3 regions of the Streptomyces purpurascens genome follow, and region 3 is predicted to be linked to each of the others. Evidence: riboswitches for the same ligand, from Rfam matches in the RefSeq annotation. Region 3 holds a riboswitch; each other region holds the start of a gene.
What was found. A riboswitch is a leader RNA that binds a small molecule or an ion and turns the genes downstream of it on or off. The one in region 3 is predicted to bind cobalamin.
Positions count from the first base shown of each region.

Region 1: another riboswitch for cobalamin. It lies ahead of OHU35_RS12695 (prenyltransferase/squalene oxidase repeat-containing protein); the one in region 3 lies ahead of OHU35_RS38405 (energy-coupling factor ABC transporter permease).
Region 2: another riboswitch for cobalamin. It lies ahead of OHU35_RS06725 (ABC transporter substrate-binding protein); the one in region 3 lies ahead of OHU35_RS38405 (energy-coupling factor ABC transporter permease).

Region 1 covers NZ_CP108341.1:2,780,151-2,782,402, forward strand. The annotation lists gene OHU35_RS12685 (SAM-dependent methyltransferase) at 1-434, opposite strand, end outside; gene OHU35_RS12690 (hypothetical protein) at 468-707, opposite strand; cobalamin riboswitch at 739-871, shown strand; gene OHU35_RS12695 (prenyltransferase/squalene oxidase repeat-containing protein) at 983-2,197, shown strand; gene OHU35_RS12700 (SCO2322 family protein) at 2,194-2,252, shown strand, end outside.
Region 2 covers NZ_CP108341.1:1,481,197-1,483,448, reverse strand. The annotation lists gene OHU35_RS06735 (4-hydroxybenzoate 3-monooxygenase) at 1-693, opposite strand, end outside; gene OHU35_RS06730 (CoA-binding protein) at 702-1,115, opposite strand; cobalamin riboswitch at 1,196-1,384, shown strand; gene OHU35_RS06725 (ABC transporter substrate-binding protein) at 1,454-2,252, shown strand, end outside.
Region 3 covers NZ_CP108341.1:8,460,375-8,462,626, reverse strand. The annotation lists gene OHU35_RS38410 (serine/threonine-protein kinase) at 1-675, shown strand, start outside; cobalamin riboswitch at 744-951, shown strand; gene OHU35_RS38405 (energy-coupling factor ABC transporter permease) at 981-1,682, shown strand; gene OHU35_RS38400 (energy-coupling factor ABC transporter substrate-binding protein) at 1,679-2,047, shown strand; gene cbiQ (cobalt ECF transporter T component CbiQ) at 2,053-2,252, shown strand, end outside.

The DNA of each region.
Region 1 (2,252 bases), 5.7 Mb from region 3:
ATCGTGCTCGGCTTGCGCAGGTCGGCGTCGACGTAGTTGGTGACGCCTTCCGGTGTGCTGGTGAGCAGCGCGCGGGCGTGGGCCAGCACCAGCGGGTCGTTGTCGACGTAGACGATCCGGCTCTCCGGAGCCACCCGCTGGGCGATCTGGTGGGTGTTGTCCACGTTGGGCAGCCCGGTGCCGATGTCCAGGAACTGCCGGATGCCCTCTTCGGCGGCGAGATGGCGGACGGCGCGGGCGAGGAAGTAGCGGGCGGCGCGGGCCCCGGTCTCGATACCGGGGAAGATCTCACGGAACGCGTCACCGGCCACACGGTCGACTTCGTAGTTGTCCTTCCCGCCCAGCCAGTAGTTCCAGATCCGGGCCGAGTGCGGAACCGAGGTATCGATCTTGGAGAGCGGCTCCTGCTCGGAGTTCTCCACCTGATCAGTCATGGACGCTCCTGCGTGTGGTCGTGGAGCTTCACGTTAACCGGTTTGCCCCACGGACAGGATCAACTCCTCGGCCGTGTCCAGCAGTTCAACCTCTCCACGCGTCATGGTCGGACTTGCGGCCCGGCGGCGCAGGGCCTCCGTCAGGGCGGGCCGGGTGAGCGGGGACGGGTCGGCGAGGAGGGCGGACAGCACGGCGCGGGCGGGGGTGGCGAGGGCGTCACCGGAGACGGCGGCCTGGGCGAGGACCACGGTTCCCGGTGGTGTGGTCGGCATGGGGCGAAGCTACCCTCGGGCGTTTTCCTACGTGCGGGTACAGTAGGCGGGTCGTCATCACCCGTACGGGGAGAAGCCGGTGCAATTCCGGCGCTGACCCGCAACCGTGAACCGCCCGCCGAGGCAGGCGGTGAGCCGGATCGCCCCGTACGGATCGTGACCGGCTCACGTGCCCGGCGCCCGCCGGCGCACGGCACCGTCGAGGTATACGGAGCCGAGCCGCCGGGGTGTCCCGTGCTGCCCGGCTCCCTCACAGGGAGAGGCACCCGCCGATCATGAACGTCCGCCGCAGCGCAGCGGTCCTGGCCGCCGTCACCGTGATCGGCGCCGCCACGCCGGCCGCCGCCGCTCCGTCCCCTTCGCCGTCCCAGGCGTTCCCCTCCGCCCTGTACGGAGACAAGGACCCCAAGTTCGACGGCGTCTGGCGCCAGTCGCTCGCCCTGCTGGCCCAGGACACGGTGGGTGAGAAGCCGGCCGCCAAGTCCGTGCAGTGGCTGGTCCGGCAGCAGTGCGAGGACGGCGGGTTCGCCGCGTACCGCCCGGACCCCACCGCCGCGTGCGACGCCAAGACCATGCTCGACACCAACGCCACGGCCGCCGCCGTCCAGGCCCTCGCCGCGCTCGGCGGACAGGACGCCGTCGCCGACAAGGCCGTCGGCTGGCTGAAGTCCGTCCAGAACGAGGACGGCGGCTGGGGCTACGCGCCCGGCGGCGCCAGCGACACCAACTCGACGTCCGTCGTCATCGGCGCGCTGACCGCCGCGGGCGAGAAGCCGGACCAGGTCGACAAGGGCGGAAAATCGCCCGACGACGCCCTGCTGAAGCTCGCCCTCCCCTGCGGCGGGGACGACGACGGCGCCTTCGCGTTCCAGCCGGACAAGAAGGGCGAGCTGACCGCCAACGCGGACGCCACGGCGGCCGGTGTGCTCGGCGCCCTGGGCCAGGGCATGGTGGTGAAGGCCGGCAAGAAGTCCGACGCCGGCTGCGCGGATCCCCGTACGCCGCAGCAGGCCGCGGCCAACGGCGCCGCCTATCTCACGCAGACCCTCGCCAAGGACGACGACCACCTCACCTCCGCCCTCGCCGGCTCGGACCCCCAGCCCGACCACGGCAACACCGCCGACGCGGTCGTGGCGCTCGCCGCGCAGGGCGAGACCGCGCAGGCCGGGAAGTCCGTGCGGTGGCTGGAGAAGAACTCCGCCGGCTGGGCCGAGCAGGGCGGCCCCGCCGCCTACGCCCAACTGATCTTCGCCGCGCACGCGACGGGCACGAACCCGCGTGACTTCGGCGGCACGGACCTGGTGAAGCAGCTCAACGCGACGGGCCCGGCCCCGCAGGCCCCCGAACAGCCCTCGGCGGCCGACAAGAAGGACGACTCGGACTCGACGTCGGACTTCTTCGGCGTCTGGTGGTACGTCGGGGTCTGCCTCGTCGCCGGTATCGGCATCGGCTTCCTCTTCACCGGCCGCAGGAAGAGCCGGCAGTCGTGATCCGCCGCGCCGTTCTCCTCCTCCTGGCCTCGCTCCTGCTGATCGCGGGCGCGGG
Region 2 (2,252 bases), 7.0 Mb from region 3:
GCTGCGGGGCATCTGGCCCGCGAAGCCGTTCTCGTGACAGCCGAACAGCACGCAGTCGGCCGACGGCGGGGCCTCGGCGAGCAGCGCCAGCCAGCCGACGCCGTAGTCGTGGCGCGCGACCCGGACCCGCTCCGGCGGCAGCGAGGCCCGCGTCACTCCGCGCGCCCCGTCGCAGCCGGCCACGAAGTCGCCGTGCACGACCCGCTGTTCACCCGTCTCCGGGCAGGTGTACGACACGGACGGCCGGTCGGTGTCGATGTCGTGCACCTCGACGTCCCGGACCCCGAAGCGGATCTCCCCGCCGCGCACGTCGGCGTACTCGCGCACCAGGTCCGTCACCAGCAACGGCTGCGGGTAGACGAAGTGATGACTGCCCGTCATCTCGCCGTAGTGGAACCGGTACCGCTCCCCGTCGAAGCGGAACTCGCACGCGGTGTGCAGCTCCGCGCGGTCCAGCAGGTTCCGGGCGAGGCCCCGCTTCTCCAGGCCGCGTACGGCCCACTCCTCGATGACCCCGGCCCGGGGCCGCTGTTCGATGAACTCCCGGGTCTCGGTCTCCAGCACCAGGCAGTCCACGGAGGCGGCCCGCAGGATGTTGCCGACGGTCAGCCCGGCGGGACCGGCGCCCACCACGACGACGGGGAAGTGTTGCGGAGCATCGGAGTTCGAAGGGGTGGAGGCGGCGTGGGTCATGCGTTCAATTATGAAGGCCCGAGCCGCGGGATCTCGATCGCCGGGCAGCGGTCCATCACCATCTCCAGGCCCGCGGCCCGGGTGCGGTCGTACGCCGCCTCGTCGATGACGCCGAGCTGGAACCACACCGCCCCGGCGCCCTTCGCGACCGCCTCATCCGCGACCGCCCCGGCGAGGTCGCTGTTCACGAACACGTCCACGACGTCCACGTCGAAGGGGATGTCCGCCAGACTCGCGTACCCCTGCTCGCCGTGCACGGTCTCCGCCTTGGGATGCACGGGCACGACGCGCTTGCCGTACCGCTGGAGCACCGCGGCGACGCCGTACGCCGCGCGCTGCCGGTTCGACGAAAGGCCCACCACGGCCCAGGTGTCGCCGAGCTCGGTGAGGATCCTGCGGATCGTTGCGTCGTCGCCGTACACCGGCGGCCTCCTCGGGAGTCGCGGAAGAGCTGCTGTCCGGGCAACGACGCAGGGTGCGCGGTGATTCCCCGACCCCTCCGTGATAGCTTGCCGAGGCCAGTCGAACCCATGTACGTGGGTCAGGGAATCCGGTGCGAATCCGGAACTGACGCGCAGCGGTGAGGGGGACGGGCGGGGCCTCTGCCACTGAACGGCTCGTGTCGTACGGGAAGGCGCCCCGCACCGGGTGAACCCGAGTCCGAAGACCTGCTGGCGGCCCCCGCGGCCGGCCGGCGGCGGGGGAGCACCGTACGACCGGGCTCCGCGATCGGGCCCTCGACGTCTGAGGACTGGTTTCCTTGCCCCTCGCCCGACCCGCCCGTGCCGCCGTCCTGCTCGCGGCCTGCTCCCTGATCATGACCGGCTGCGGAGGCTCGAAGCCCCCCACGGCCGAGGCGTCCGCCACCCTCGACAACTGCGGCCGGAAGGTCCGGGTCGACAAGGCGCCCCGGCACGCCGTCTCCCTCAACCAGGGCACCACCGAGATCCTGCTCTCCCTCGGCCTCGCCGACCGAATAGCGGGCACGGCCACCTGGACCGACCCCGTGATGAAGGGGCTGGAGAAGGCCAACGCGAAGGTGTCGCGCATCGCCGAGAACAACCCCTCCTTCGAGCGGGTCCTGGACTCCGAGCCCGATTTCGTCGCCGCGTCCTTCGTCTCCACCCTCGGCACGGGCGGCGTCGCCACCCGCGACCAGTTCGAGAAGCTCGGCGTGCCCACGTACGTCTCCCCGTCCGACTGCGCCGGCAAGGACAACTCGGGCGGCGGCGACGGCAAGCGCGACAAGGCGCTGGGCATCGACGCCGTCTACGGCGAGGTGCGGGACCTCGCGACCGTGTTCGGAGTGCAGGACCGCGGCGACAAGCTCGTGGCCTCCCTCCAGCAGCGGATGAAGAAGGCCACGCAGGGCATCGACGCCTCCGACGTCTCCCTTCTGTACTGGTTCGCCAACTCCGAGTCGCCCTACATGGCCGGCTGCTGCGGAGCGCCCGGCATCATGACCCGCGCCCTCGGCGCCAAGAACGCCTTCGACGACACGCACGAGGAGTGGCCGCAGGTCAACTGGGAGACGGTCGCCGACCGTAACCCCGACGTCC
Region 3 (2,252 bases):
CTCGCCAAGCAGCCCGAGGACCGGCCCACCGCCCAGCGGACCGCCGAGTGGTTCGCCGGCGGCGCCTGGCGAGGGCTGCCCGAGCCGCTGCCGGACGCCGCGCCCCCGGTGACGTCCGCCGCGCCGAGGCCGTATCCGGCCACCGAGACCCGCAACCCGGCCACGTACGCGCTGCCCGGCGCCCCGGGGCTGCGCACCGGCCGCACGGCCCAGACCGGTCGTGCGCGTCGCGCCGCACCCCGGGGCGGCAACGACAACCGGCGCAGAGCGGCCGCGACGATCGCCGCGGCGGCACTCTTCGCCGCCGCGATGCTCGCCGGCATGCTGTGGTTCTCGCCCGACGACACCGCGACGGAGGGCACGGAACCCGACGCGTCCCCCTCCGCGAGCAGCCCCGCCGCCACGCCGTCCGCCGGCTCCGCCTCGCCCCTCTCCTCCGCTCCGGCGGCGGGCACGGCTCCGGACGCGACCGCTCCGGCCGCCGGCACAGTGGCCGATATCACCCCGTCCACCAACGCACCCGCTCCCCCGACCCCGGTCGAAGCGACCCCCAGCCCCACGGCTCCGGCGCAGGAGACGGCCGACCCGCCGCGAAAGGCGGACAAACCCCGGCAGGAGAAGCCCCGTCAGACCTGGGAGAACGGCGACGACGATGACGACGGGGGCGACGACTGAGCGGCCCTGCGCCGCCGTGCGAGCGGTCGCCCCCTCGCGCGCCCCCTCTCGCGCCCCCTCGGGTGGCTTGTCATCGTCCTTATCTCGGCATTACTGTCACCACGCCTTGGTGAACGGGAAAGCCGGTGTGATGCCGGTGCGGCCCTCGCCACTGTGAATCGGGAAGTCCGGCTCCGGCCCTCACGGGCAGCCACTGGGTCCTTGTGACCCGGGAAGGCGGAGTACGGGCGGTGGTACCCGTAAGCCAGGAGACCGGCCAAGGCGCGTCAACCATCCACGAGGTGCTGGAGAGGGTCTGCTGAGCCATGCACATAGCCGAGGGATTTCTGCCGCCGGCACACGCGGTCGCCTGGGGCGTCGCGTCGGCGCCGTTCGTCGTCCACGGGGTCCGGTCGCTCACCCGTGAAGTGCGCGAGCACCCCGAGAGCACCCTGCTCCTCGGTGCCTCCGGTGCCTTCACGTTCGTCCTGTCCGCTCTGAAACTGCCGTCGGTCACCGGCAGTTGCTCCCACCCCACCGGAACGGGCCTGGGAGCCATCCTTTTCCGGCCACCCATCATGGCGGTGCTGGGCACCATCACCCTGCTCTTCCAGGCGCTGCTGCTCGCACACGGCGGTCTGACCACGCTCGGCGCCAACGTCTTCTCCATGGCGATCGTCGGGCCCTGGGCCGGATACGCCGTGTACAAACTGCTGCGGCGGTACGACGTGCCGCTGATGGTCGCGGTCTTCTTCGGGGCGTTCTTCGCCGACCTGTCCACGTACTGCGTCACCAGCGTGCAGCTGGCGCTCGCCTTCCCCGACCCGGGCAGCGGGTTCGTGGGCGCGCTCGGCAAGTTCGGCACCATCTTCGCCGTCACCCAGATCCCGCTCGCGGTGAGCGAGGGGCTGCTGACGGTGCTCGTGATGCGGCTGCTGGTGCAGTCCAGCAAGGGCGAACTGACCCGGCTGGGCGTGCTCCTCGCCAAGAAGCAGTCCGGGACCGAGACCGAGGTGGCCGCCCGATGAAGAAGAACACGAAGATCAACCTCCTGCTGCTGCTCGCCGTGGCCGCGCTCGCCGTACTGCCGCTCGCACTCGGCCTCGGCGACCACAAGGAGGAGCCGTTCACGGGCGCCGACGGTGAGGCGGAGACGGCGATCACCGAGATCGAGCCGGACTACAAGCCCTGGTTCTCGCCGCTGTACGAACCGCCGTCCGGTGAGATCGAGTCGGCGCTGTTCTCCCTCCAGGCAGCCCTCGGCGCCGGTGTCCTCGCCTACTACTTCGGTCTGCGCCGGGGCCGGCGGCAGGGTGAGCGGCAGGCGCGGGAGCGGGACGCCGACAGTGCGGCAGCCGGCACCGCCGAGGAGTCCACGGCCGAAAGGGCCTGAGCCGCGTGCTGCCGATCGACGCGGCGGCGCACAGCAGTCGCTGGCGCCGCCGCCATCCCGTGGACAAGGCCGTGCTCGGTCTGGGACTCACCGTGCTGGCCATCTCGCTGCCGCCCTGGCCGGGCGCGGCCCTGGTGCTCGTGACGGCCGTGTCCGTGCTGCTGGGGCCGGCCGGGGTGCCCGCCCGCCGGCTGTGGCGTGCCTA